2 linked regions of the Aromatoleum aromaticum EbN1 genome follow. The protein of the gene in region 1 interacts with the protein of each later gene in a pairwise test. Links are inferred from orthologs where the notes say so. Each region holds a gene or a part of one and is shown on either strand. Other genes may lie near its edges. The genes, in order: grxD and EBN1_RS18420.

Region 1 (14,379 bases):
AAGGAAGTGATCCTGCGCATCGCCGGCGCCGGGGCGTATTCGAAGCTCAAGTTCGAATCCGGCGGGCATCGTGTGCAGCGCATCCCGGTGACGGAAACGCAGGGACGCATCCATACTTCCGCCTGCACGGTGGCGGTGATGCCCGAGGCCGATGAAGTCGAAGCGGTGAACATCAATCCCGCCGACCTGCGCATCGACACGTTCCGCGCCAGCGGCGCGGGCGGCCAGCACATCAACAAGACCGATTCGGCAGTACGCATCACGCACCTTCCGACCGGCATCGTCGTCGAGTGCCAGGACGATCGTTCCCAGCATCGCAACCGCGCGCAGGCGATGTCGGTGCTCGCCGCGCGCATCCAGGACAGGCAATTGCGCGAGCAGCAGGCGCGCGAGGCCGCCACGCGCAAGAGCCTGGTCGGCAGTGGCGACCGGTCCGAGCGCATCCGCACATACAACTATCCGCAGGGGCGCGTCACGGATCATCGCATCAACCTGACGCTCTACAAGCTCGATGCGGTGATGCAGGGCGATCTGGACGAGCTCGTCGATGCGCTGACGCGGGAGCACCAGGCCGATCAGCTGGCGGCGCTGGGAGGCGGGTGACGTGAAAATGGCCGAAGCGACTCCCCACATCGGCGGCGCGCTGAACTGGGCACGAGCGCGGATCGCGGTCGTCGATGCGCGCATTCTGCTGCGCCACGTGCTGCAGTGCTCGGCGGCACGCCTCGCGGCGTACCCGGAAGCCAGGCTCGAAGCCCCGGAGTGGGCTGAATTCCGCTCGCTCGTCGAGCGGCGCGAGGCGGGTGAGCCGGTGGCTTATCTGACCGGCGAGCGGGAGTTCTTCGGCCATCCGTTCATCGTGACACCGGCGGTGCTGATTCCGCGTCCCGACACCGAGCTGCTGGTGGAACTGGCGCTGGCGCATTTCGGCGACAAGCCACATACGCGCGTGCTCGACCTCGGTACCGGGAGCGGCGCGCTCGCGATCAGCCTCGCGCTGGAGCTGCCGCAGGCCGATGTCGTCGCAGTCGATCGGTCGCGCGAGGCGCTGTGGGTCGCGATGGCGAACGCGGCACGCTTGCGGGCGAGCATTTCCTTTGTGCTCGGCGACTGGTTTTCTTCGCTTGGCGACGACCACTATCAACTCATCGTTGCGAACCCGCCTTATATCGCGGCAGCCGACCCGCATCTCGACGAGGGTGACGTGCGCTTCGAACCGAGCACCGCGCTTGTCGCGGGCCCCGACGGGCTCGACGACCTCGCGGCCATCGCCGCGCAGGCCCCACGTCACCTCGAACCCGGTGGCTGGCTGTTCATGGAACACGGCTTCGACCAGGCTGCCGCGGTGCGCGGGCTGCTGACCGATGGCGGGTTTTCGTCGATCGCGTCCTGGAAGGATCTGGCGGGCATCGAGCGGGTGTCGGGAGGGCAATGGCGCGGTCGCTGATCGCGGCAAGTCCCGCGCTCGCACGGCGTGCGGAGGCTATTGACGCGTGCGGCGTCCATCCATAGAATTACCCGACTGAAACACTCAACTTTTTAGGATATAGACCATGGACACCCAGGAAGTCATCCGCGAACAGGTCACCACGAACCCCGTCGTCCTGTACATGAAGGGCACGCCCCAGTTCCCGCAGTGCGGCTTCTCATCGACCGCCGTGCAGATCCTCAAGAACAGCGGCGTGCCGAAGTTCTTCTCGGTGAACGTTCTCGAGAACGACGAAATCCGTAACGGCATCAAGCAGTTCGCCAACTGGCCGACGATCCCGCAGCTGTACGTGAACGGTGAATTCGTCGGGGGCTGCGACATCATGCGCGAGATGTATGAAAACGGCGAGCTGCAGGAAGTTCTGAAGAGCGCCGGAGCAACGCAGCAAGGTTGATCCGGCTTTATCGAATTGCCCGCCGGCGCCTCACGGCGGGCTTTTTCGTGCCGGCCGTCCCGCCGGCTGTACCAGTCGGGCCCGCATCCTCAATGCCGTCTTGCGCGCGAGATGCGGGAACAGCATCGGCAGGGGCATGCGAAGCCAGTGATAACGCGCGAGCATCGCCGCGCGAGCGAGGCGAACGGCTGTCGGGGGCGGGAAGTCCGGATTCGACGGCAGTAACGCGCGCGGCACCAGCCAGTCCATCAGACGCTGCGAGGTCGCGCCGGGGGAATCGAGTCGCTCGAACCCCCTTGGGGCGGTCGGTGTGTTGAGCCACGCTTGCGCGAAATGCAGCCCGTACCACAAAGGCCGCTGCAGCCCCAACTCCTGAGCGCGGGCGACAAGGCGCTCCGGGAAATCTTCCTGTTGAAAAAAGCGGCGCAACAGGGCGTCAATGTCGACGATCTCGCGGACTCGCAAGGCAAGGTCGCCGTCATGAAAGCAGTGCACGCACGCATGCAGCACCTGGTCTTCGGGGCACAGGACCCGGAACACCGAGTCGGGAACTGGCACGCTGGCCTCGAACAGCGGGCGGGCGTCGAAGTGGAGGGTGCCGGTTACCGGCGTGATCGCATGATGCAGGTCCACCTCCAGCACCCGGCCGGGAAAACGCATCGGCAGCGTCTCGTGGCTCCAGTCGCGGTAATAGCGCTCGTCATAGGCGTCGAGCGGGGCAGCGACCCAGCCCGCAGCGCGTAGCCGCTGTTCCACCGGCCGCAAGTGCGCTTTCGGCACCAGAAGGTCGACATCCGACGCAAAACGGCCGCGCGCCATCCCCCCCTGCAACGCGTAGGCGCCGCCTTTCAGCGCAATGACTGGAAAAGTGACGTCGCGCAGCAGCGCAGCGAGCGCGTCGAGTTCGCCGAGCAGCATGCGGGCGTTGAATGCGGCGATTCGGCTGGCCGACACCAAATGTCGGCGCACCGGTTCGGGCAGGTCGCTGTTGCCGTCGTTTGAGGCGGCGAGGCGGCCGTGCAAGCCGGTCATGCGGGCGAGACGGAGCACATGTTCCCATCGCGCTGTGTCAATGTGAAGCGGTTCGCGCATTCCCCGCAGCAACAGTTCGAGTTCGGTCGGCAGCCGCGGTTTCACGGCGCCGCCACGAACAAATGCTCGATGTGGTCGATGGCGGCCCCGAGGTCCCCGTATTCGAGTTCGCAGGCTTTTACCGACCGGGCGAGCCGTGTGACAGCATGAAAGCCGATCGGGCCGAGGCTGCGGTAGTTGAAACTGTTGAGGCCGAGGCGCATCGCCGCCTCGGCCGTGGACAGCGTGTTGGAGCGCAGCGGCGCGCCATCGCGATAGCGCGGGAAGATCACTAACCTCGGTGTGGCGGTGCGGTGGCGATCGGCGATGCTGGCCGGGTTCGGCACGAAGTGTGCGACATCGCCTTTGCGCGTTTTCGGGAATACGGGGCCGAGCACGGCTCCGGGCAGACCACCGATAACGTCGATTGAGCGATTCTTCAGTGCAGCGGGCTTCAGCAGGGGCCGTACGTGCCCGGATTCCGGGTCGACGACGCCGAATTCATCCGAGAGAAAGCGCCAGCCGGCGAGGTGGAGCGCACAGGTCAGCGTACTCTTGCCCGAGCCGGGGGCCGCCGGCAGGATCAGCGCATGCTCCCCCCGCGCCAGCACGCCGGCATGAAGCAGCAGATAGGCGTTGAGGCGCTGCGCGAGCAACCAGTTGCTGCCCCATTCGAACAGCGGGAGCGCGCCGTGCAGGGGATAGGGCTCGAAGGGGCGAACCCCCTCGGACCAAAGCGCCACCTGCCGTCGGCCCAGCCGCCACGCGGGGCCCGGCCACAGCGCAACGCGAATGTCAGCGAAAAACCCCGCGTCGTTGTCACTGCGACGGCCGTAAATGAAATCGAGCTGCTCCTGGAACTTCAATATCGGTGAGGTCACCGCGATACGGGCCGCGCCGAGATCGAGCAGGCGGTAGTCGAGGCGCCTCAAACTGCGCCTTCGTCGCGACCACGGCCGAGGCCCGCAAGGGAATGCGCGAGGTGCTCGAGGCCTGGAGGCCAGCCGCCGGCGGCATGAATCTCGCGCACAAATTCATCGAAGCGTGACGCCTCGATCGCGGAGGCTGCCTCACGCAGCACCTGGACCGCCCCTTCGCTGAGCAAATGCGTGTCCCACCACACGGGGTCCAGAAAAAGAAACTGCCCGTCGAGCGACGGGCAGTGCGCATCCATCCATGCGCGGGGGCCATAGCGGAAGCGCATCGTACGATCCGGTCAGCCTCCGAAACCGTAGTTCGCCACGATGCCGGGGTTGATCGAGGTCAGGCACGACGAGACCGCAGGAGTGAATCCCTCGCCTTGAACGGTGTAAGTCGGGTAGGTGCCGGCCTCAATGCCATCGGGATCGAAATAAACCAGCAGCCAAGCCTTTTTCGGATAGTCACCGCTGCCGTTTGGCTTCGGGATGGCAGCTGAAATGAGAACCTCTGGATTATCGGCTCGATACACGTTGCCGTCCACCTCGAAGCCGTCTATCACCCCGTTGCCATTGCTCTGGTATCGGTTCACCTCCACCATTTTCCACGCCCAGTTGCCCCCTCCAGGTGTGGCTGGCGGTGCGGCGCCGATGAAGAACTGATTAGTACCAGTCGGGTAACCGCCATCGATCTTGGCGATGCAACTCAGGGATGCCGCCGCCAGCGGTCCGCCATAACCCAGAGTCATCACCGATGACGTCGCCAGTGCGCCCTTAAGCAAGCGTCGGCGCCGCTCGTCCGCATTGTCTTGCTTTGCCTGAGTCATTTCGAACCCCTTGTTTCAGCAACCGCCAGTGAAATCGCCGCAGCGGCTGCTTCGCTGTCAGTTCAGCCCCTTTCAACCATAGCAAATATCACGCCGAGACTGAAAAAATCTTTGCAAGTCACTGATCGAAAAGGCCGGCGCGGACCACCCTCTCGTCGCCGAGCTGCCGGCTGTAAAAAACTCCGACAGCGGCCACAGGCGGCAGGTTTCAGGAATCGGCTCGTGCTCCGTGTGCCGATACAGACGTCGGCTCCTGCACTCGTCCCGTCAGCACGCCTCTTCGTTCCGGCGCGTGGGGGGGCGACAGGGCCCGTACGGAATCAAGCATTCTTGCCCCGCGCGCGCGTGATCGCGGCGCGGACCTGTTCCGGCGCAGTGCCCCCGACATGCGCCCTCGACGCCAGCGAGCCTTCGACGGTCAGCACTGCGAACACGTCTTCGCCGACGAGCGGCGAGAAGGCGCGCAGCTCGTCGAGGCTGAAGTCCGGCAGGTCGCAGCCTTTTGCCTCGGCTGCGCGCACGGCGAGCGCAACCGCTTCATGTGCGTCGCGAAACGGCAGGCCTTTCTTGACGAGATAGTCGGCGAGGTCGGTCGCCGTTGCGTAGCCCTGCTTCAGCGCGTCGCGCATCGCGTCGGCCTTGACGCGGATGCCGGTGATCATGTCGGCGTAGATGCGCAGCGTGTCGATGACCGTGTCGGCGGTGTCGAACAGCGGCTCCTTGTCTTCCTGGTTGTCCTTGTTGTAGGCGAGCGGCTGGCCTTTCATCAGCGTCAAGAGCGCGATCAGGCTACCATTGACGCGCCCGGTCTTGCCGCGCACGAGTTCGGGCACGTCGGGGTTCTTCTTCTGCGGCATGATCGAGCTGCCGGTGCAGAAGCGGTCGGCAAGGTCGATGAAACCCACGCGCGGGCTCATCCACAGGATCAGCTCTTCGGACAAGCGCGACAGGTGGGTCATCAGCAGCGCCGAGGCGGCGCAGAATTCGATCGCGAAATCGCGGTCGCTGACGGCGTCGAGCGAATTGTGGCAGACCTCATCGAAGCCCAGCTCGCGAGCGACGAACTCGCGGTCGATCGGATAGCTTGTGCCGGCGAGCGCGGCGGCTCCGAGCGGCAGGCGGTTGACGCGCTTGCGGCAGTCTGTGAAGCGCTCGGCGTCGCGGCGGCTCATTTCAAAATAGGCCATCAGGTGGTGGCCGAAAGTCACCGGCTGGGCGACCTGCAGGTGCGTGAAGCCGGGCATCGGCGTCGCGGCGTTCGCTTCGGCCACATCGAGCAAGTTCTTCTGGAACTCGCCGATCAGCGCGAGGATCCGGTCGATCGCGTCGCGCAGCCACAGGCGGATGTCGGTCGCGACCTGGTCGTTGCGGCTGCGGCCGGTGTGCAGGCGCTTGCCGGGATTGCCGACGAGCGCGGTGAGGCGCTTCTCGATGTTGAGGTGGACGTCCTCGTCGTCGAGGTTCCACGCGAATTCGCCGCGCTCGATCTCGCCGCGGATCTGCACCATGCCGCGCTCGATGTCGGCGAGGTCGGTCGCGCCGATAATGCCTTGGCGAGCGAGCATCTTCGCGTGCGCGAGCGAGCCGCGGATGTCCTGCTGCGCCATGCGCTGGTCGAACGACACCGAGGCGGTATAGCGCTTGACGAGGTCCGAGACCGGTTCGGAAAAACGGCCGGACCACGCCTTGGCCGGCTGCGAGGAGGAGGTGTCTGTCATAATGTCCGTGGAAGGAAAACCGACCGGGAGGATCGTTCGATGCCGCGGCGGCGCAGGTTTCGTCCGTCGCGTCCGTCGCATATAAGGGGTGAAAAGTATAAAGCAAAAGCTTCGCCGGCTTCCGCCGGGCGCTTGCGACGCGGGCTTTCCCGGCGTCGCCACAACCGAGAATTCCTGCATGACCGACGCTGCTCTGCGAGTCGTCATTGTTGACGACGAGGAGCCTGCCCGCGCACGCCTCAAGGACCTGCTCGACGACATCGCGGACACGCAGCCGACGCGCGTCGTCGGCGTGGCGGCTAACGGGCTCGAAGCGTTGCGCCTGATCGAAGACCTGGCCACCGACGTCGTGCTCGCCGACATCCGCATGCCGGTCATGGACGGGGTGGAACTCGCGCGCCACCTCGGCCGTCTCGAGTGCCCCCCCGCTGTGATCTTCACAACGGCATACGATGAATACGCGGTGCAGGCGTTCGAGCTGGCAGCGACCGATTACCTGCTGAAGCCGGTGCGCGCAGCGCGGCTTGCCGAAGCGCTCGCGCGCGCACGCTGGCGTTCGCCCGCTACCGACACGCTGCTGGCCGGCCTTTCGCGCGGCGCAAGGCGCCATTTCAGCGTCAATGAGCGCGGGCGCATCGTGCTGGTGCCGCTCGCCGACGTGCTGTTTCTGCGCGCGGAACTCAAATACGTCACTGCGCGCACCGCGGGGCGCGAGTTCCTGCTCGACGAGTCGCTGGTCCAGCTCGAACAGGAGTTCCGCGATCGCTTCGTCCGCATCCATCGCAACTGCCTCGTCGCGCGCGGGGCGGTGACGGGCGTCGAGCGCGCGGGCGAGGACGACGGCGAGCCGCACTGGGACGTCGTGCTCGCCGGCCTGGCCGAACGCCTGCCGATCAGCCGGCGCCAGTGGCCGGTGGTCCGGCACACGCTCGGGTTCTGACTCTCACTCGCTGACGCCCCGACTTCATTAGCCGCTGTTGCGCAAACCGGCCGCGATGCCGTTGATCGAGATGTGGATCCCGAGCCGGATGCGCGCGTCGTCATGCGTCTCGCGATGGCGGCGCAGCAGCTCGACCTGTACGTGGTTGAGCGGATCGAGGTAGGGGAAGCGGTTGCGGATCGAGCGCTTGAGCAGCGGGTTGCCGTCGAGGAGCTCGCGCTGGCCGGTGATCGCGAGCAGCGCGTCGACGGTGTCGTGCCATTCGTTGCGGATGCGCTCGAAGATCGCATCGCGCAAGTTGACGTCCTTGACGAGCCCGGCGTAGCGTGACGCGATCGCCAGATCGGTCTTCGCCAGCACCATGTCCATGTTCGACAGCAGCGCGGCGAAGAACGACCATTCCCGATGCATCGCCTGCAGGCGGGCGATGCCGTCGTCAGCGTGGGCTGCGAGCCAGGTTTTGACTGCGCTGCCGAAGCCGAACCAGCCCGGCAGCATCAGGCGGCACTGCGACCAGCTGAACACCCAGGGGATCGCGCGCAGATCCTCGATGCGCGTGCCTTTCTTGCGCGACGCGGGCCGCGAGCCGATGTTCAGCTCGGCGATCTCCGAGATCACGGTCGATTCCCAGAAATAGCGTTCGAACCCTTCGGTGTCGTAGACCAGCCCGCGGTACGCAGCGAACGCGACGTCCGACAGCGCCTGCATCGTGTCGAGGAACTCGACGCGCGGCGCGGGAGCGCGATCGGCGAGCAGGCTCGCTTCGAGCGTCGCGGCGACGATGACTTCGAGGTTGCGCCGGCCGACTTCCGGGTTGCCATATTTCGCCGCGATCACTTCGCCCTGCTCGGTGAGCCGGATCTGCCCCTGCACCGCGCCGCCGGGTTGCGCGAGGATCGCCTCGTAGCTCGGGCCGCCGCCCCGTCCGACCGAACCGCCCCGGCCGTGGAACAGGCGCAGACGGATGCCGTGCCGCGCGAACACCTCGATCAGGCCGATCTCGGCCTTGTAGAGCGCCCAGCCCGACGTCAGGAAGCCGCCGTCCTTGTTGCTGTCGGAATAGCCGAGCATGACTTCGTGGGTGCGGTCGCGGGAGGCAGCGAGCAGGTTCATGTATCCGGGCAGCGCGAACAGGCGGTCCATCACCGACGGCGCGTTCGCGAGATCTTCGATCGTCTCGAACAGCGGGACGATATTGACGTCCAGCGCCCGTTCGTGCGGCCTCAGCAGGCCCGCCTCCTTCAGCAGCAGCGCGAGTTCGAGCAGATCGGAGACGTCGTCGGTCTTCGAGATGATGCAGTTCGGGATCGCCGGCCCCCCGTAGCGCCGGTGAGCCGCGCGCGCAGTGCGGAAGATCGCGAGCTCGCCTTCGGTCTCGTCTGAATAGCGCACGTGAGGCGATGCGAGCGGACGCGGTGTCGCGAGTTCCTCGATCAGCAGTTCGACGCGCGCCGCCTCGTCGAGCGTCGCGTAGTCGGTACCGGTTCTGGCGGTCGCAAGGAGTTCGGCGACGACGCGCTCATGCACCTCGGAATTCTGGCGCAGGTCGATCGGCGCGAGGTGAAAGCCGAACACGCGCACCGCCCGCCGCAGCCGGCGCAGCTGCCCGCGCGCGAGCGCCGCCGAGCCGTTCGCGACGAGCGAGCGGTGAATGACATCGAGATCGTCGGCGAGTTCGGCGACGGCGGCATACGGTTCGGCCACTGCCACCGGGTGGCGCGGCGGTTCGGTGCCGAGCAGCGCGTGGTGCGTCGCTGCGAGCCGCGCATAGATGCCGGAGATCGCGCGGCGGTAGGGTTCGTCGTTGCGGTGGGGAGAATGGTCGGGCGAGCGGGCGGCCAGTGCGAGCAGCGCATCGGATGCGGTGACCAGCCCGAGCGCGAGCGACAGGCGCGCGCCGAGGGCGTGCAGTTCGTCGAGATAGAAGCCGAGCACGGCCCCTGCCTGCATCGCGAGCGTGCGTTCAAGCACGTCGGCAGTGACGAAAGGATTGCCGTCGCGATCGCCGCCGATCCAGCTGCCGACCTGCAGGAACGCCGGCAGTTCGAGGCCGGCGAGCGCCGGGTCGCGGCTCACGAGCTGGTCTTCGAGGTTCGCATAGAGGTGCGGCAGCTCACGCAGGAAAGTCGCGTCGAAATACGACAGGCCGTTCGCGACTTCATCGACGACCGACAGCTTCGCCGGGCGCAGCATGCGCGTCTGCCACAGCGTCAGCACCGTGCGGCGCAGCGCCTCGTCGCTTTCCTGGCGCTCTTCGGGAGTCAGCGTCATGCGGTCGCGTGCATCGAGCAGGTGGGCGATGTCGGTCTCGCAGTTGAGGATGCTCTTGCGCTGGACTTCGGTCGGATGCGCAGTCAGCACCGGCGAGATCAGCGCGGTGTCGAAGAACGCCGCGAGCCGGGCCGGCGGCAAGCCGCTCGCCAGTGCGCGCACGAGCGCGTGCGCGACGCTGCCTTCGCGCGGCGCCGAGCCGGCGATCAGGTGCGCGCGGCTGCGGCGGATGTGATGCTGGTCCTCGGCGATGTTCGACAGGTGCGAGAAATAGCTGAACGCGCGCACGACTTCGATCGTCTGTTCGCGCGACAGCGCGTCGAGGATGCCTTCGAGTTCGAGCCGTGCCGCGTTGTCATCGTCGCGGCGGAAGCGCACCGAAGTCTGGCGGATGCGCTCGATGAGGGCGAATGCCGCTTCGCCGTGCTGGTCGCGCACGGTGTCGCCCAGCACGCGGCCGAGCAGCCGGATGTCTTCGCGCAGCGGGGCGTCCTTGTCTTCAGTCATGGTCTGTTCCGGGTGTGGGTGGCTACGTTGTGGGAGCGGCCGGTTGGCTCGCCGGCTGACGTGATGGGGACTTGCGCCCGCCGGGGCACGAAAGGCGCAATTTGCACCCATGCTAGAATGCCGCCCAGCCCGTGCGCCATTGGCGCCAACCCTGATGTTGCATTGCGGCAACCCTTTGCTGCGAGCGGCACCGATCCATTCCTCCGTGACGAGTCTGCCCACCGTGAGCGCTACCCCTGACTTTCCCGCCCCCGAACGCCTCGTAATCGCCACTCGCGAAAGCCGTCTAGCACTGTGGCAGGCCGAACACGTCAAGGCTCGGCTCGAGGCGCTCTACCCGGGCTGTCGCGTCGAGCTGCTCGGCATGACCACGCGCGGCGACCAGATCCTCGACCGTCCGCTCGCGAAGGTCGGCGGCAAGGGGCTGTTCGTCAAGGAACTCGAAGCCGCGCTGCTCGAGGAGCGCGCCGACATCGCGGTGCATTCGATGAAGGACGTGCCGATGCAGCTGGCCGAACCGTTCGCGCTGCCGTGCATCTCGGCGCGCGAAGTGCCGCTCGACGCGTTTGTGTCGCCGCGCTACGCGAGCCTCGCCGACATGCCGCCGGGCACGGTCGTCGGCACGTCATCGCTGCGCCGCGAATCGCAGCTGCATGCGCAGTTCCCGTTCCTGGCGGTCACGAGCCTGCGCGGCAACCTCGACACGCGCCTGCGCAAGCTCGACGAGGGGCAGTACGACGCGATCATTCTCGCCGCCGCCGGACTGCGGCGCTTAGGGCTTGCCGACCGCATCCGTGCCGAACTGCCGTCCGAGGTGTCGCTGCCGGCGGCCGGGCAGGGCGCGCTCGGCATCGAATGCCTGGCGAAGCGCACCGACATCGCGGCCTGGCTCGCGCCGTTGAACGATGCCGACACTTCCGCGTGCGTGCGCGCCGAGCGCGCCGTCGCGCGCGCGCTCGCGGGCAGCTGCGAAGTGCCGCTCGGCGCCTACGCCGAGATCCGCGCCGGCCGGCTGTGGCTGCGCGGTTTCGTCGCGCTGCCCGATGGCAGCCGCATGGTCCGCGCCGAACGCGAAGGCGATGCCGCCGATGCCGAAGGGCTCGGCCTCGCACTGGCCGACGACTTGCGCGCGCAAGGGGCCGAAGACATCCTCGCGCGGCTGGGGTGAGCCCGGTCCGGACGGCACAGGCTTGTCGATGACGCGCAATACGCTCTGCGGACGTCACGTCGCAGTCACTCGCCCGGTGGGGCAGGCCGACAGCCTGTGCGAGGCGATCGCTGCACGCGGCGGCATTCCGGTGTGCTTTCCGGTGCTCGCGATCGGCGCCGTCGATGGCGCACGACTCGACGACATAGCCACCCGGCTCGATCAGTTCGATCTCGCGTTTTTCGTCAGTCCGAACGCCGTGCAGCACGCGCTCACGCCGATCCTCGCGCGGCGCGCCTGGCCGCAGCGAGTGGTGGTCGCGACTGTCGGCAAGGGGAGCGAGCGGGCGCTCGCGGCGTTCGGTTTTCGCTCCGTCGTCGCGCCGGCGAGTGGTTTCGACAGCGAGTCCGTGCTCGCCCTTCCGGAATTCCGGCCCGAAGCGGTGCGTGGCCGGCGGATCGTGATCTTCCGCGGCGACGGCGGTCGCGACCTGCTCGGCGAAACCTTGCGCGAACACGGCGCCGACGTCGAATACGTGAGCTGCTATCGCCGCTTCCAGCCCGACCAGGATCCGGCCCCGCTGCTCGACCTCGCGCGGCGCGGCGCACTCGACGCGATCACGCTCACCAGCAGCGAAGGTGTCGCGAAGCTCGTCGCCATCGTCGGCGCCGAGGGCCTGCGCCTGCTGTGCCCGGTGCCGATCTTCGCGCCGCACTCGAGAATTGCGGCGCACGCGCGCGCAGCCGGCTTCGTGCGTGTCGTCGAAACCGGCCCCGGCGACGAAGGGCTCATTCGCGCACTCGAATCTCATTTCTAGCGACCTCGGTTAAACTCTCGGCATGAAAGAAGAAATCCCAGCGCTTTCCCAGCCTCCGCGTTCCGATACTCCATCCGGATCGGCGCCATCCACCTCGTCCTCCACTCCGGCGGCTTCCTCCTCGAAGCGTGGCGGCGGCGTCGCGACTGCCGTGGCGCTGGTCGCGCTCGCCGCCGCCGGGCTCGCCGCCTGGCAGGTATACGAGCTGCGCTCTGGCGCCATCGAGATTCGCGAGGAAGTCGCCCAGCGCCTGGCGGCAAGCGATTCCGCGCTCGCCGAAGCGCGGGGATCGGCGCGCCAGCAGCAGGAGTCGATCGCGTCGCTGCAGGGCAAGATCGGCGCGCTCGAGGCGCACGTCGCGGCCACCGAAGGGCAGGCCGCCGCGCTCGAGAATCTCTACCAGGAGTTTTCGCGCACGCGGGACGACCGGATCGTCGCCGAGACGGAGCAGGCGATCGGCATCGCCGCGCAGCAACTGCAGCTGGCCGGCAACCCCGAAGCCGCGCTGATCGCGTTGCAGGGGGCCGAAGCGCGGCTCGCGGCGCAGGACCGTGGCCAGTTCCAGGCCCTGCGGCGCGCGCTGGTGCGTGACATCGAGCGGCTCCAGACTGCGCCGCAAGTCGATGTGCCCGGCATCGCGCTGCGCCTGGAGATGCTGCTCGAGCGTGTCGACACGCTGCCGCTGGCTTTCGCCGGGCAACTCGACGATCCTGCTGCCGCCCGCAACGCGGGGGCGAGCGCGCCGGAAGGTGCTTCGACCGAGCCGTCGGTGATCGATTTCATCACCGGACTGGCGCGCGACATCTGGCGCGAAATGCTGACGCTGGTGCGAATCGAGCGTCTCGACCAGTCGGAACCCGTGCTGCTGGCGCCGGCGCAAAGCACCTACCTGCGCGAGAATCTCAAGATTCGCCTGCTGACCGCGCGGCTCGCGCTGCTCGCGCGCGACGGCCGGACTTTCGCCGCCGATCTGGCGCAGGCGCAGGGCTGGATCGAACGCTTTTTCGACCAGCGCGACCCGGCCGTCCAGGAAACGCTCGCCGAACTCGCGGCGCTGCAGGCATTGCCGGTCAAGGTCGAGCAGCCGACGCCGACCGAAAGCCTCGGCGCACTGCGAATGCTGCAGGCACGCTCGGCCGAGAGCCGGCGGCCGATCAACGGAGCACCGGCGCCCGCGGGTGGTGCCGCTTCCGGTGCCCGCCGTTCGCACGATGAGGCGGTTTCCGCTCCCACGATCCCGTCGCCGCCTGCTCCGCCTGCGCGCGAGCAGGGGCCGGGCGCCGGCGAGCGTTGAGGAGAGGCCCGGGATGCGTACCCTGCTCTGGCTCATCGCCTTGTTCGCTCTCGCTGCCGGGGTGGCGATGCTCGCGAGCGTCAATACCGGCTACGTGCTCGTCGTGCTGCCGCCGTGGCGTGCCCAGCTGTCACTGAATCTTCTCATCGTCGCGCTGCTCGCGACATTTTTCATCGGCTACGTGGTGCTCCGACTGGTCGGGAAAACGATCGCGCTGCCGGGACGGGTCGGCGTGTTTCGCGAGCGCCGGCGCAAGGACAAGGCCGGCCGAGCGCTGCGCGAGGGCTTGCGGGCCCTTTTCGAAGGCCGCTTTGCGCAGGCGTTGAAGCTTTCCGGCAAGGCTTTCGACGCCGGGGAAAGCCGCTCGATGGCGGCACTGGTCGCGGCGCGTGCGGCGCACGGCATGCACGATGACACCCGCTACCGGATCTGGATCGGGCGGGCTGCGGAGCAGGAAGAAGAAGTCCGGGTTGCACGCCTGATGACCGAAGCCGAACTCGCGATCGAAGGGCGGCGCTTCGAGGAAGCCGCCGAACGGCTCGAAAATCTGCGTCTGTCCGGGCATCGGCACATCGCCGCGCTGCGCCTGTCGCTGAAAGTGGCTTCGGCGCTGGGGCACTGGGAAGAAGTCCTGCGCCTCGCACGGCAGCTGCGCAAGCACAAGGCCCTGACGGACGAGCAGGCGCAACCGGTAGTGCGCCGCGCGCACGTCGAACGGATACGCGAACTGGCCCGCGACGGCGAGGCGCTCGCGGCGTACTGGCGCAGCATTCCCGCGGCCGAACTGGGTGACCGGCACATGGTCGAGGAAGCCGTTCCCTATCTTGCCGCCGCGGGACAGGGAGCGCTGGTGCGCAAGACCGTTGAACGCATGCTCGACACCGAGTGGGACGGGGGGTTGGCGCGGCTGTACGCCCAGTGTGCAAACGGCGATGCGGCTGGCTGCCTCGCGCGTGGCGAAGGGTGGCTGCGCAAACACCCGAAGGA
Region 2 (14,425 bases), 3.2 Mb from region 1 along the record:
GAGGAGCTTGCCGGCAGCGCCGACGAACGGTTCGCCGCGCTGGTCTTCTTCCGCCCCGGGCCCCTCGCCGACGAACATCCACGAGGCCTGGCGATCGCCGACCCCCGGCACTGCCTGGCGACGCCGCTCGCACAGGCGGCAGGCCGTGCACGCCCGGATGTCGGCGTCGAGCGCTTCCCAGTCCAAGGTTTCGATCCGCCGGGCGCGCTCGTCCGGCGAGTCAACCGCAGGGGCGGCCGCAACGGGGTCCGGGTGCGGTCGATGCGAAGCCTGCGGTTCTCGTGCGGAGAAGACGACGCCGGATTCCCTCGCGGGCGGGCCCGCGGCAGCCGGTTCTTCCGCCACTGCCTCCGGCTCGTCCGCCTGCAGCGCCTGCGACCTTCCGCGCAACCGCCACAGCGGTGCAAGGCCCATTTCGCGCAGTACCGCATCCCGACGCTGGTTCATAGTTCGAGCCGCATCACGATCGCGTCCTCGCGACCGCCCTCGCGCAGCGCGTAGTAGCCCTTGCGCCGTCCGATCGGCTGAAAGCCGTGCGATCGATACAGCGCGAGCGCCGCGGAATTCGAGGGACGCACTTCGAGAAAGAACTGCGACGCACCACATCGCCGCGCTTCGGCAAAAAGATGTCGCAGGAGCGCTGTGCCGAGCCTCGCGCCCTGGAATTCGCGCGCCACGCTGATGTTGAGCAGATGCGCTTCGTCCAGCACCACCAACATGACAGCATACGCAACCGGAGATCCGCCGACGCGCATCACCCATGCGCCGTGGCCGGCCGCCAGCGAATCTGCGAAGTTTCCCCGGGACCACGGGAAAGCATGCAGTGCGGCTTCGTGGTCGACGACCCAGTCGAGGTCGCGATCGGTCATCGGGGAGAAATCGGATACTGCGGCGTTCAAGCGCGCCCTCCCCGTGCGAGACGTTCCGCCGTCGTCAGCGCTACCTTGTCGCGCACATACAGGGGGACGGCGTATTCGGGCGCCAGCAGCCGCCCTTCGCGGACCTCGCCAGCCGCCAGCCGGGCAATATCCGCAGCGCGGGGAACGGCCGTCGGATTGCGGCCCGACAAGCGGGCAGTGACAGACGCCGGGATGCCGGCTTCATGAACGCGGAACGCCGAGCCGACACCAAACCACCGTTCGCCGGCAGGCAAAGCCAGATGTTGCGGCGGCGAGCAGGCGGGAACCTGCACCTCGATTGCCTGTTCCCCGTCCACGCGGTATGCCGCCGAATACACTTCCCCCATGCGGGCATCGGTCGCGACGAAAACCGTGCTCCCTTCGCCCTGCAACGCCAGCGCCGCGAGGCTGCATATCGGCACCACCCCGATCCCGGCTCCCATCCCGAGACCCTGCGCAACCCCACACGCCAGCCTCAGCCCGGTGAAGGCACCGGGTCCCGCGCCGAATGCGATCGCATCGAGCGTGGCGATCGGTAATCCGGCGTTCCCGAGCAGCGCCCGAAGCGTCGGCAGCAGATACTCTGAATGATTGGCATGCCCTTCGAGGCGATGTTCGACGATGTCGTCGTCGACCAGCAGGGCGACGCTCGCGCGTTCACACGAGGTCTCGATGGCGAGGATTTTCATAGGCCGGCATTTTACCGGCAGCAGCGCCCGACAAGTGAAATGCGCGTGGAACGGAAACGGTGCTTCGATCAGCCGGCGCCGCGCACCCGCGGAAAAACAGCGCCGGGAAGTGTCTAGCGGGCAGCGGCTCTTCGGCTCTCATAGACGCCACGCATCGCCTCGCGCAACTCCCGGTTCAACGCCTCGCGTTCATCCTGGGACATGCGTGGCCGCTTGTGCTCGGTGACGGGAAGGTCTGCGCCGCTGATCAGTGCGCGCCTGAGTTCGGCGTGGCGCAGGTCCTCCGGGCTTTGCAGAGTCGCCAGCGGCTGCTGCGCGAGTACTCCCGGCACCGTTTGCGCGAACACCGGCTCCCCCACTCCGAATGTCATGGCCATGGCGAGGATCGACAGTGCCTGTCCACGCCCCGTTTGCATCCGGACCGAAGCACCCGCTTCGCCGCCCGACGTCGCGGGATCTGATGCCAACCTCGGATGTGTCATGATGATGATCTCCAGCCTCTTCACGGGGCGACTTTTGCATACCCGAAAAATACTAGGAATTACCCGTGCCGTGGGAGATGTCCGTGCGCGTTTCGGACCATGCTGTAACGGGGTGTTGCCTATTCCACACCGCCTTACGAAGCGTTACTCCGGTACCCGGCCTGGGCCGCCGAAGCGCTAGCATGCCAAATGTTCAAAGGATAGGATGCGACTTATGAACGCTAAAATCCGATATAGAGTGTTACTCGTCGACGACGACGCGCGGTTGCGGGATTTGTTGTCGAGATATCTGCAGGAGCAGGGTTTCACGGTCAAGGCGGTGGTCGACGCACCGTCGATGGACCGGGCGCTGCATCGCGAGCATTTCGACCTGATGGTGCTCGACCTGATGCTTCCCGGCGAGGACGGTCTGACGATCTGCCGGCGCCTGCGCGCCGATGAAAACGCCATGCCGATCATCATGCTCACGGCAAAGGGAGACGATGTCGATCGCATCATCGGGCTCGAAATGGGTGCCGACGACTACCTTGCCAAGCCGTTCAACCCGCGCGAACTGGTGGCCCGTATCCACGCGGTGATGCGCCGCCAGCCTCCGAGCCTGCCCGGTGCCCCGACGAGCGAGGATGAAATCGTCAGCTTCGGGCGCGTGCGCGTCAATCTCGGTGTGCGTTCGCTGACGCGTGACGAGGACGAGATTGCACTCACCACGGGCGAATTCTCGCTGCTGAAGGTGCTCCTCCAGCATCCCCGGCAACCCCTGTCGCGCGACAAGCTGATGGAACTCGCGCGCGGGCGGGAGTACGGCGTTTTCGATCGGGCGATCGACGTGCAGGTGAGCCGGCTGCGCAAGCTCGTCGAGGACGATCCGGCGAAACCCCGTTACATCCAGACTGTCTGGGGTTTCGGCTATGTATTCGTTCCCGATGATACAAAAGCTGCAAGCGAGAGCTGACCATCCTCCGCGTCCCGCCGGGTGGACCGGCATCCGTGAGACCCTCAGCGAGGCGGTGAACGATCTTCCGCCGCGCACGCTGCTGTGGCAGACTTTTCTGCTCATTGCCCTCCTGCTGACGCTCGCGCTGGTGGCCTGGTCGCAGATTTTTCGCCATTTCGAGGACCCGGTGCGCGCACGCGATCTTGCGCAGATGGCGACGAGCGTCGTGAACCTGACGCGCACCGCGCTGATCAACGCCGACGTCGAGCGCCGCACCGAATTGCTCATCGACCTGGCAGCGCTCGAGGGGATCCGGATTTACCCGGCCGAACCTTCCGACGAACTCCTTCCGCTGCCGGACAGTCGCGCCATGCGTCTGCTGACCGAAGAGATTCGCCGTCAGCTCGGCGCTCACACGCGCTTTGCCTCGCGCTGGAAAACGCTCGACGGTTTCTGGATCAGCTTCAGGCTCCACCCGGAAGACAAGGAAGATTTCTGGGTCATGCTGCCGTCCGAGCGGCTGCAACAGACCGAGGCGATCGAATGGCTGACGTGGGGAGGCGGTGCGCTCCTCGTCGCGCTGCTCGGCGCCTACCTGATCGTTTCCCGGATCAGCGTGCCGCTGCGCAATCTCGCCCGCTCGGCGCGCGTCGTCGGCAGCGGTCGCACGCCGCCACACCTGCCCGAAACAGGCCCCCAAGAGATTGCCGCAGTGGCGAAAGCCTTCAACCAGATGGCAGGGGATCTCGCCCGCACGGACGCGGATCGCGCCCTGATTCTCGCCGGCGTCTCCCACGATCTGCGTACGCCGCTGGCGCGCCTGCGGCTTGGCGTCGAAATGTCGGGGGCACCGGAAACCGAAGTCGCCGCGATGGTGGCCGACGTCGAGGAGATGGACCGGATCATCGGCCAGTTCCTGGATTTCGGGCGCGGAGAACCGCAGGAGCCGATGGAGGCGCTCGACCTGGCGGGCCTCGTGCGGGACCTCGTGGAACCTTATCGGCTGCGCGGTATCGATATCCGCACGGACTTGCCCGGGAAACTGGTCCTGCCCGCGCGAAGCCTGTCGCTGCGACGAGGGCTCGCCAACCTCATCGATAACGCCATCCGCTATGCGGGCGAGAACCATCCCATAGATATCAAAGTGAATAGCGCCGAAGGCGAGGCGACGATCGAAGTCGCAGACCGCGGGCCAGGCATTCCGGAGAGCGAAATCGAGAGGATGCGCCACCCCTTCACGCGCCTCGAGAACGCGCGCTCGAACACCAAGGGGGCCGGTCTCGGCCTCGCGATCGTCGAACGCATCATCCGCTCGCACAACGGGCGACTGGACCTGGGCCGCCGGCTCGGAGGCGGATTGCTTGCAATCCTGCATCTTCCGCTGGAAAAGCGCCGTCTCGGCACGAGAATGCGCGGGCCGGAGCAGGATGACGCGACCGCATGAGAGCAGGCCCGGCATCCGGTTCTTGCACCGGTACAGGCAGTCTCCGCGGCACTGCCGTCCTGTCCGGCGATGGACGTTGATCCGGCCAGGATTCCATCCCCTCAAAGCTCAGCCGGATACAACGGACAAGTCGCTATAATTCTGCCGCATGAAAATTCTCTTCGATCTGCTCCCGGTCATCCTCTTCTTCGTCGCCTACAAGATCGCTGGCGGAAACCAGGCTTTCGCGCACGAGCTCGCGTCGCGCTGGCTCGGCGACGGCATTGCCGTCACGCAGGCGCCGATCCTGCTGGCAACCGCGGTGGCGATCCTGGCTACGATTGCCCAGATCGGCTGGGTATGGATGCGGCACCGCAAGGTGGACACGATGCTGTGGATCAGCCTTGCCATAATCGCGGTGTTCGGGGGCGCGACGCTGTTTTTCCACAACCCGACGTTCATCAAGTGGAAGCCGACCGCACTGTACTGGCTGTTCGGCGGCACCTTGACCGTATCGGCCGTGATATTCCGCCGCAACCTGATCCGGAAGATGCTCGAAGCCCAGATTCGGCTGCCGGAGCCCGTCTGGAAACGCCTCAACCTTGCATGGGCCGGGTTTTTCATCCTCATGGGTTTTCTCAACCTGTACGTTGCATACAATTTTTCCGAAGAGGCCTGGGTCAATTTCAAACTTTTCGGCGGCATGGGCCTGATGCTGCTGTTCGTTCTTGGCCAGGGCTTCTATCTGTCCCGACATATCCAGGAGGAAACCACCTGATGCTTTACGTACTCCTCGGCGAAGATGCGCCGGGTTCGCTTGAAGCGCGCACGAGCGCCCGTCCGGCCCATCTGGCCCGCCTGGAGGGATTGCGCGATGAAGGACGCCTGCTGATGGCAGGCCCGCTCCCGGCGATAGATTCCCCGGATCCCGGCCCGGCCGGTTTCTTCGGCAGCCTCGTCGTCGCCGAGTTCGCGTCCCAAGGCGAGGCCGAGCGCTGGCTGGCCGACGATCCCTATGTCAAACAGGGCGTGTTCGCGCGGATCACCGTGAAACCCTTCAAGAAGGTGCTGCCTTGACCACGATCGACCAAATCCGCGAACGCCTGGCGGTGCTCGATCCGGTATCGGTCGAGATCGACGACGACAGTGCGTTGCACGCCGGCCACGCGGGAGCCAGAAGTGGCGGCGGCCATTATCGCCTGACCATCGTCGCCGAGTGTTTCCAGGGCAAGAACACTGTCGCCCGTCACCGCCTTGTCTATGACGCGCTCGGCGACCTGATGCGCACGCGCGTGCACGCGCTCGCCGTCCGCGCCCTGACGGCCGATGAAGCATGAATTCAACCCACCCCGAAGGAACCTTGATGAAACGTTTTCCCAGCCGCCTCGCCCTCGGTCTCACGGCCGCCCTGTTGGTCCACGCAGCGGGCGCGGCTACCCCGGTTGCGACCGTAAACGGCGCCCCGATTCCTTCGTCCCGCATGGACGTCATGATCAATGAGCAGCATGCGCAAGGCGCCCCCGACGGCGCCGAGCTGCGCGAGGCCGCTCGCGAGCAGCTCGTCCGCCTCGAAGTGCTGGCGCAGGAAGCGGCAAGGAAAGGGATCGACAAGAAGCCCGAAATCCAGGCCCAGATGGACCTAGCCCGCCAGGGCGTGCTGATCCGCGCGTACATGCAGGACTTCGTCAAGACCAATCCCGCCACCGATGCCGATCTGCGGAAGGAATACGAAAGCATCAAGGGCCAGATGGGTTCGAAGGAATACAAGCCGCGCCACATCCTCGTCGAAACTGAAGAAGAAGCGAAAGCGATCATCGGCAAGCTGCGTGCCGGCGAGAAGTTCGAGGCGCTCGCCACGGCGTCGAAGGATCCCGGCTCGAAAGACAAGGGCGGAGAACTGGGCTGGAGCAACCCCGGGATGTTCGTCAAGCCGTTCTCGGAAGCGATGGTCAAACTCGAGAAGGGTCAATACAGCGCGACGCCGGTCAAGAGCGATTTCGGCTACCACGTGATCCAGCTCGACGACGTCCGCGACCTGAAAGCGCCTGCTTTCGAAGAGGTCAAACCGCAACTCGAACAGCGCCTGCAGCAGAAGAAAATCGAGAAGCACGTCGCCGACCTGAGGGCCAAGGCGAAAGTCGAGTAACTGCGATCCAGCGTGACAAGGGCCGGTTTCTGCGCAGGCAGACCGGCCCTTTCGTTTCAAGGCGGGCGCGGCGGGAGCCGGCGCCGCCATCAAGTCGCGTTCAGAAGTGCGCTTCGTCGAGAGCCAGCGCGCCGGCGGCTCCGTTCACCACTGCGTACGCCAGCGCCGGAGCGAGCGACAGGACGTGGTCGGCGTAAAAACGCGCCGTCACGATCTTCGTCCGATAGAACTCATCGTCGGACCCGGCCGCGATTCGAGCCTGCGAAGCCAGCGCCGCGCGCGCCATTTGCCATCCGCCGCCGACGATACCGAGCAGCTTCAGGAACGGCACCGAACCGACCGAGGCCGCCTTGATGTCGTTGTTGTACGTCGCGAGGATGTAGTCCACCGCCGCTTCAACCGCCGCGATGCCGGCGTCGAGCGATTTGCGGATCGCCGCGAACGCTTCGCCCTGCTGCTCCGCAAGTTGGCCCTGGACGGCCCGCATGTCGCCGATCAGCGCTCTGACCGTCACGCCGTTCTCACGCGCGATCTTCCGCCCGATCAGGTCATTCGCCTGGATGGCCGTCGTGCCTTCGTAGATCGTCGTGATCCGCGCATCGCGCAGATGCTGCGCCGCTCCGGCCTCTTCGATGAAGCCCATGCCGCCGTGCACCTGCACGCCCGTCGACGCGATGTCGATGGAATTCTCGGTGCACCATCCCTTGACGACCGGAATCATCAGGTCGACGAAAGCCTGCTTCTGCGCCCGCACCGCAGCGTCCGGATGCCGATGCGCGAGGTCGGTCGCTGCGCCGACGACGTAGGCAAGCGCCCGCATCGCCTCGGTCTGCGATTTCATCGACATCAGCATGCGGCGCACGTCGGGGTGATGGAGGATCGACACTTTCGGTCCGCCGCGCACCCCGGCTTCAGTGCCCTGCACGCGATCCTTCGCGTAGGCCAAGGCATGCTGGTAGGCGCGCTCGGACAACGCCAGGCCTTCCATGCCGACTGCAAAGCGCGCCTCGTTCATCATGATGAACATGTACTCGAGGCCGCGGTTCGCCTCGCCGACCAGCGTGCCGATCGCACCGCCGCTGTCGCCGAACGCGAGCACGCAGGTCGGGCTCGCGTGGATGCCGAGCTTGTGCTCGATCGAGACACACTGCACGTCGTTGCGCTCGCCGGGCGTGCCGTCGGCATTGAGCAGGAACTTCGGCACGACGAAGAGCGAAATCCCCTTCACGCCTTCGGGAGCGTCCGGAAGGCGTGCAAGCACCAGGTGAACGATGTTGTCGGTCAGGTCGTGCTCACCATAGGTGATGAATATCTTCTGTCCGAAGAGGCGGTAGGTGCCGTCGCCCTGGGGTTCGGCGCGCGTGCGCACCGCCGCCAGATCGGACCCCGCCTGCGGCTCGGTGAGGTTCATCGTGCCGGTCCACTCGCCGCTGATCATCTTCGGCAGGTAAGCGGCCTTCTGCTCGTCGCTGCCGCGCAGCGCGACCGCCTCGATCGCACCGTTGGTCAGCATCGGGCACAGCGAGAAAGCCATGTTCGCCGCCTTCCACATTTCCATGACGGCAGTCGAGAGCAGCTTCGGCAACCCCTGGCCGCCGTATTCGGGATCGCCTGCGACCGCAGTCCAACCGGCCTCGGAAAACTGGCGATAAGCCTCCTTCCAGCCGGGCGCCGTCGTGACCTTGCCATGGTCCCACTTCGCACCCTCCTGGTCCCCGACCCGGTTCAGGGGCGCCAGAATGCCGCTGGCGAACTTGTTCGCTTCGTCCAGGATCGCATCGACCAGGTCGCTCGACACATCTTCGCAGCCAGGAAGCTTTGCGACTTCCTGCAGGCCGGCCAGTTCGTGCATGACGAACTGCATGTCGCGAACGGGTGCAGTGTATTGGCTCATTTTTCTAACCTCTCCAGTAGTACTTTGTTGTAATTTGCGGCTCTTGCTGCCGCGTCGGGTTACTTGTCGATCAGATAGCGGCGGTCATCGAACGCCACCACCCAGTCGGGCCGGTACACCACCATCAGCGTGATCGCCGCCCCGCTCATCCATGCCTCCGCAAAACCGAGCAACAGGAGGTAAGGAAGATAATCGCTGGCCAGAAATGCAAATGAATAAGCACTGCCCGCCACCATCGCCGCGGCGGCAAGAGCGCCCTGCAGCATCGCCGTGACCGCGGAGCCGATGAAGGCCACGACGAAGATGAACACGAACAAATGCGCCGGCAGGCGACGTTCCACCGTGCGCAGCCACAGTTGTGCGGCGAGCACCGGAGCGACGCCCATCAGCAGGAAATTGAGCGGCCAGGCTTGCCACTCGAGTGCCCCGTTCAGCGTGATGCCGGCCAACGCCAGCCCCAGCGCGACGATCGCCAGCCGGGGACCCAGCGCAAGGGTGGCGACCATTGCGCCGAGCAAATGGAGGTTCAGGCCAGGCTTGACGCCGGCCCTCAGGCTCCACAACAGGATCAGGCTTACGACGAAGCCGAGCAGCAGGTTCAGCTGCGCCGGCGCTGCAACGTGCGTCCATCGAACGGTCACTGCAAGGTGATGGAACACGAACAGCGAAAGAATGAGCGAAATCCAGTGCCAGGAGGCGGGAAACAGTGAGACAGGAAGGTCCAATCTCGCTGCTCCCCGTGCCGGTCCGGGTCCGGGTCCGGTTTCGCTCGCGCGGCGTCAGCCTACCGCGTTGGTCAGCTCGGGGACGAGCTCGAACAGATCGCCGACGAGCCCGTAGTCGGCGACCTGGAAGATCGGCGCTTCCGGATCCTTGTTGATCGCGACGATGACCTTCGAGTCCTTCATGCCCGCCAGGTGCTGGATCGCGCCCGAGACGCCGACCGCGATGTAGAGCTGCGGCGCGACGATCTTGCCGGTCTGGCCGACCTGGTAGTCGTTCGGCGCGAAACCGGCATCGACCGCAGCGCGCGAAGCGCCGAGCGCGGCACCGAGCTTGTCGGCGAGCGGCTCGAGCAGCTTGTGGTAGTTCTCGCCGCTGCCCAGACCCCGGCCGCCGGAGACGATGATCTTCGCAGCACCCAGTTCGGGGCGCGCGCTCTTCGTGAGCTCGCGTCCGACGAGCTTCGCCACGCCGAGGTCGGGCCCTGCGGCGAGCGCTTCGACTGCGGCTCCGCCTTCATTGGCGACTGCGGCCGCTTCGAACGCGGTCGTGCGCACCGTCAGCACTTTCACGCCATCGGAGCTCTTGACGGTCGCGAGCGCGTTGCCGGCGTAGATCGGACGCTGGAAAGTGTCGGCCGATTCGATCGCGACGACGTCGGAGATTTGCGCGACGTCGAGGAGTGCCGCCACGCGCGGAGTGACATTCTTGCCGTACGAGGTGCCGGGCGCGACGACGTGCGAGTAGTCGCCGGCCTCATCTGCAACTGATGCGACGACGAGCGCCGCGACGTTCTCGGCGGTCTGCGCGTCGTAGTGCGCGGCATCGGCGACGCGCACCTTGGCCACGCCTGCGAGCTTCGCGGCTTCTGCCGCGGCCGCGGCGCAGTTCGCGCCCGCGACGAGGACATGCACTTCACCTCCGGCCGCCTTGCCGAGCTCGGTGGCCGCAGCCACGGCGTTCAGGGTCGCGGCCTTCAGGCTCGCGTTGTCGTGTTCAGCAATAACCAGAATCGCCATGTTCAGATCACCTTCGCTTCGTTCTTGAGCTTGTCGACGAGCTGCGCAACGTCGGCAACGCGTACGCCGGCGCTGCGCTTCGCGGGTTCGACGACTTTCAGCGTCGCCAGGCGCGGTGCGACATCGACGCCGAGGTCGGCGGGCTTGACCGTCTCGAGCGGCTTTTTCTTCGCTTTCATGATGTTCGGCAGCGTCGCGTAGCGCGGCTCGTTCAGGCGCAGATCGGTCGTGACGACTGCCGGCAGCTTGATTTCGAGGGTTTCGAGGCCGCCGTCGATCTCGCGCGTGACGGTCGCAGCGCCGCCGGCAATGACGAGCTTCGACGCGAAAGTGGCTTGCGGCCAGCTCATCAACGCGGCCAGCATCTGACCGGTCTGGTTCGAATCGTCGTCGATCGCCTGCTTGCCGCAAATCACCACCTGCGGAGCTTCCTTGTCGCACAGCGCTTTCAGGAGCTTCGCGACGGCGAGCGGCTGCAGTTCGACGTCGGTCTCGACGAGGATGCCGCGGTCCGCGCCGATCGCCATCGCCGCGCGCAGCGTCTCCTGGCACGCGGCGACGCCGCAGCTCACCGCCACCACTTCGGTCGCAATACCGGCTTCCTTCAGCCGCACCGCTTCTTCGATTGCAATCTCGTCGAACGGATTCATCGACATCTTCACGTTGGCGATATCCACGCCGGTGCCGTCGCTCTTGACACGCACCTTGACGTTGTAATCGACCACGCGCTTAACGGGTACGAGGATCTTCAATGCCGCGCTCCTTAATCTGTCTGGTCAGTGTTTTTATGGGTCCGAGCATTATGTCACTGCCCGAAATCGAATGACACCTTGACCGCCGCTCCAAAAAATCGTTCCATACGCATCGGTATGGACACGTACGGTAGCGTATGGTCCAGGATTCGTCAATACTATCCCGTATGGAAAACGTCGTGAACAAACCCCGGGTTCAACTCGATCGTGATGCATGGATCGTTGCCGCCACTGACGTGCTCGCCGAGGAAGGCGTCGCCGGTCTGCGCGTCGAAGTGCTGGCCAAGCGCCTGAAAGTCACGAAAGGAAGCTTCTATTGGCACTTCCAGGATCGGCACGACCTGCTGATGGCCGTGTTGCAGACCTGGCGCGACGGGCGGATCCGCGACATCGTCAAGCAGACCCGGGCGGACCCCGGGCGCGAGCTGGAGCAGATCTACCACGTCATCGACATCTACAGCACAAGCCGCAGTCGCCGCGGTGCGATGATCGAACTGGCGGTGCGCGACTGGGCGCGGCGCGACCCGGAAACTGCCGCAATCGTCGCCGAAGTCGACGACATCCGGCTACGCTGCGCGCGCGACCTGTTTCTCGCCTGCGCCGTGCCGATGGAAGAAGCATCGAGCCGCTGCATGCTGCTTTATGCATACGTATTCGGGATTTCGCTGATGATCTATGACAAGTTCGACAGCGACGTGGCGCGCGTCAAGCGCGATATCGCCGACCTCATTGCCCAGTCCGCAAACATGAAGAAAAGGCAGTCGGCCTAAAGTCTTCCGGCAAAAACCGAAACTGCGTTGCGACCCGTCGCCGCGATCACCTCATCGACCGCAGTCCCCCTCAGGTCGGCGAGAATCCGGGCATAGCGCAACAGGTTGCACGGCTCGTTGCGCCGCCCCTGCGCCCATGCGGGGGACATGTCCGGCGCATCCGTCTCGAGAACGAGCGTGTCCAGCGGCAGGGTCGCCGCAAGGGCACGGATGCGCCGCGAGCCGTCGAAACTCATCGCCCCGCCGAAACCCAGCTTGAAGCCCATCGCGATGAACGCGTCGGCCTGCTGCCGGCTGCCGTTGAACGCATGCGCGATGCCGCCCGCCACCTCGATGCGTCGCAAATGCTTGAGGACCGCGTCGACCGCGCGTCGCACATGCAGGATCACCGGCAGATCGAAGCGGCGCGCGAGCTTGAGCTGCGCGATGTAGAACTGCTCCTGACGGTTCCTGTTCCGCTCGCTATCGACGAGGAAATCGAGTCCGATCTCGCCCACGGCAACGGCATCGCCCTTGCTCAGGCGATCCTCGACAACCGCCAGATCGTCAGGTCCCGCCGCGTCGACGTACAGCGGATGGATGCCGTAGGCGTGGCGGATGTCGGGATGCACCGCGGCGAGCGCCGCGACGCGGTCGAAGTTCGCGACCTCGACGCCCGGGACGACGAAACGCGCTATGCCGGCCGATCGGGCCGACGCGAGCACGGCTTCGCGGTCGTGCTCGAATTCGTCGGCATCGAGGTGGATATGGGTGTCGACAAGCATTGGGATGTCGACAGACACGGGCACACCCGCCGTCCGCGCCGACTCAGCACCCGCGCCATTGCGGCTTGCGTTTACCGACGAAGGCGTCGATGCCCTCGGCAGCGTCCTCGGTCATCATGTTGCAGGCCATTGTCTCGGCTGCCATCTGGTAAGCGGCCTCCATTCCCATCTCGAGCTGGCGGTAGAACATCTGCTTGCCCATCCGTACCGCGACCGGCGATTTCGCACAGATCGACGCGGTGAGTTTCGCGACCTCGTCGTCGAGTTGCTCGAGCGGCACGACACGATTGACCAGCCCGCGGCGCTGGGCTTCGGGCGCATCGATGAAATCGCCGGTGACGAGCATCTCGAACGCCTCCTTGCGCCCCATGTTGCGCGACAAACCCACGCTGGGTGTCGCGCAGAACAGGCCGACGTTGATGCCCGACACGGCGAACCGGGCGACGTCGGCCGCGACCGCGAGGTCACACATCGACACCAGCTGGCACCCGGCAGCGGTCGCGATGCCGTGCACCCGCGCGATCACCGGCTGCGGCATCTCGGTCAGCTTGACCATGAACCGGCCGCACAGGCGAAACAGCGCCTGCTGGAACTCGAGCCCAGGGTTGCCGCGCATCTCCTTGAGGTCGTGCCCGGCGCAAAACGCCTTGCCTTCCCCGGACAGGACGACCACGCGCACGCTGGCGTCCGCCGCGATCGCGTCGATCTCCTCGATCAGCGCTTCGAGCATCGCCTGCGACAGCGAATTGAACTGGCCGGGCCGGTTCAGGGCAAGGTGCGCGACGCCGCCTTCATCGCGGCGCAGCAGCAGAGTTTCGGCATCGGATTGCGGCACTGCGCTCATTTCTACTTCTCCCGATCGGTCTATTTATTCGAAGGACTGAGTCGATTTCGCCTGCTCACGCAGCACGAACTTCTGGATCTTGCCGGTCGAAGTCTTCGGCAACGGCCCGAAGATGATTTTCTTCGGCGACTTGAAGCCGGCGAGATGCTCGCGGCAGTGCGCGACCAGCTCTGCTTCGGTCACCGTCGTCCCTTCGCGCAGCTCGACGAAAGCTGCCGGCACTTCGCCCCACTTCGGATCGGGCAGCGCGACGACCGCTGCCGCCATCACGGCCGGGTGCTTGTACAGCGCGTCCTCGACTTCGATCGACGAGATGTTCTCGCCCCCGGAGATGATCACGTCCTTCGAGCGGTCCTTGATCTTGACGTAGCCGTCGGCCTGCATCACCGCCAGGTCGCCAGTGTGGTACCAGCCGCCGCGAAACGACTCCTCGGTCGCGTCGGGGTTCTTCAGATACCCCTTCATCACGAGGTTGCCGCGGAACATGATCTCGCCCATCGTCTGGTTGTCCCAGGGCACCGGCTCCATCGTCTGCGGATCCAGCACCGTGATGCCCTCTTGCGCGTGGTAGCGCACGCCCTGGCGCCCGTTCAGTGCGATCTGCTCGGCGAGCGGGAGATCCTTCCACTCGTCATGTTTCGCGCAGACTGCGGCGGGGCCGTAGGTTTCGGTGAGGCCGTACACGTGAGTCAGGTCGATGCCGATTTTCGCCATCCCTTCGATCACCGCGGCAGGCGGCGGCGCCGCGGCGACAAGGCCATACATCTTGTGATCGATGCCTTCGCGCCAGGATTCGGGCGCGTTCGCGAGCATCGAATGGACGATCGGTGCGCCGCAATAGTGCGTGACGCCATGCTCGCGGATCGCTTCGAAGATCAGGCGCGGATCGACGCGGCGCAGACAGACGTTGGTGCCGGCGTTGGCCGCCATCGTCCACGCGAAGCACCAGCCGTTGCAGTGGAACATCGGCAACGTCCACAGGTACACCGAATGCGGCGGCATGCCCCAGCTGACGATGTTGCTCATCGCATTGAGGTACGCGCCGCGGTGATGATAGACGACGCCTTTCGGATTGCCGGTCGTGCC

What was found.
Region 2: the proteins of grxD (region 1) and EBN1_RS18420 interact in binary tests that used the Escherichia coli proteins (3 or more experiments, as listed by UniProt). The link is inferred for Aromatoleum aromaticum EbN1 from one-to-one orthologs.

The regions. Positions count from the first base shown.
Region 1 is NC_006513.1:673,152-687,530, reverse strand. The notes cover bases 286-3,218. They hold grxD (Grx4 family monothiol glutaredoxin), read left to right. Parts: upstream 286-1,553; coding sequence 1,554-1,883; downstream 1,884-3,218. Other genes in these bases: EBN1_RS03205 (HprK-related kinase A), read right to left, coding at 3,017-3,218; EBN1_RS03210 (nucleotidyltransferase domain-containing protein), read right to left, coding at 1,914-3,020; prmC (peptide chain release factor N(5)-glutamine methyltransferase), read left to right, coding at 611-1,447; prfA (peptide chain release factor 1), read left to right, coding at 286-603. In the rest of the region: more of prfA, read left to right, coding at 1-285; more of EBN1_RS03205, read right to left, coding at 3,219-3,886; EBN1_RS03200 (hypothetical protein), read right to left, coding at 3,883-4,158; EBN1_RS03195 (hypothetical protein), read right to left, coding at 4,171-4,698; argH (argininosuccinate lyase), read right to left, coding at 5,019-6,416; EBN1_RS03185 (LytR/AlgR family response regulator transcription factor), read left to right, coding at 6,595-7,356; ppc (phosphoenolpyruvate carboxylase), read right to left, coding at 7,384-10,134; hemC (hydroxymethylbilane synthase), read left to right, coding at 10,358-11,302; EBN1_RS03170 (uroporphyrinogen-III synthase), read left to right, coding at 11,331-12,098; EBN1_RS03165 (uroporphyrinogen-III C-methyltransferase), read left to right, coding at 12,250-13,392; EBN1_RS03160 (heme biosynthesis HemY N-terminal domain-containing protein), read left to right, coding at 13,406-14,379. UniProt on the Escherichia coli protein: Monothiol glutaredoxin involved in the biogenesis of iron-sulfur clusters.
Region 2 is NC_006513.1:3,848,290-3,862,714, forward strand. What follows is about bases 4,154-7,132. They hold EBN1_RS18420 (BolA family protein), read left to right. Parts: upstream 4,154-5,500; coding sequence 5,501-5,764; downstream 5,765-7,132. Other genes in these bases: EBN1_RS18405 (ATP-binding protein), read left to right, coding at 4,154-4,448; EBN1_RS18410 (septation protein A), read left to right, coding at 4,597-5,205; EBN1_RS18415 (YciI family protein), read left to right, coding at 5,205-5,504; EBN1_RS18425 (peptidylprolyl isomerase), read left to right, coding at 5,791-6,573; EBN1_RS18430 (acyl-CoA dehydrogenase), read right to left, coding at 6,674-7,132. Outside these bases: EBN1_RS18380 (uracil-DNA glycosylase), read right to left, coding at 1-447; rimI (ribosomal protein S18-alanine N-acetyltransferase), read right to left, coding at 444-899; tRNA (adenosine(37)-N6)-threonylcarbamoyltransferase complex dimerization subunit type 1 TsaB, read right to left, coding at 896-1,588; EBN1_RS18395 (hypothetical protein), read right to left, coding at 1,702-2,070; osmolarity response regulator transcription factor OmpR, read left to right, coding at 2,285-3,022; more of EBN1_RS18405, read left to right, coding at 2,979-4,153; more of EBN1_RS18430, read right to left, coding at 7,133-8,467; EBN1_RS18435 (energy-coupling factor ABC transporter permease), read right to left, coding at 8,527-9,192; EBN1_RS18440 (electron transfer flavoprotein subunit alpha/FixB family protein), read right to left, coding at 9,247-10,209; EBN1_RS18445 (electron transfer flavoprotein subunit beta/FixA family protein), read right to left, coding at 10,212-10,961; EBN1_RS18450 (TetR/AcrR family transcriptional regulator), read left to right, coding at 11,129-11,731; EBN1_RS18455 (TatD family hydrolase), read right to left, coding at 11,728-12,495; EBN1_RS18460 (enoyl-CoA hydratase), read right to left, coding at 12,539-13,339; EBN1_RS18465 (acyl-CoA synthetase), read right to left, coding at 13,364-14,425. UniProt on the Escherichia coli protein: Transcriptional regulator that plays an important role in general stress response. Has many effects on cell morphology, cell growth and cell division. Acts by regulating the transcription of many genes, including dacA (PBP-5), dacC (PBP-6), ampC and mreB.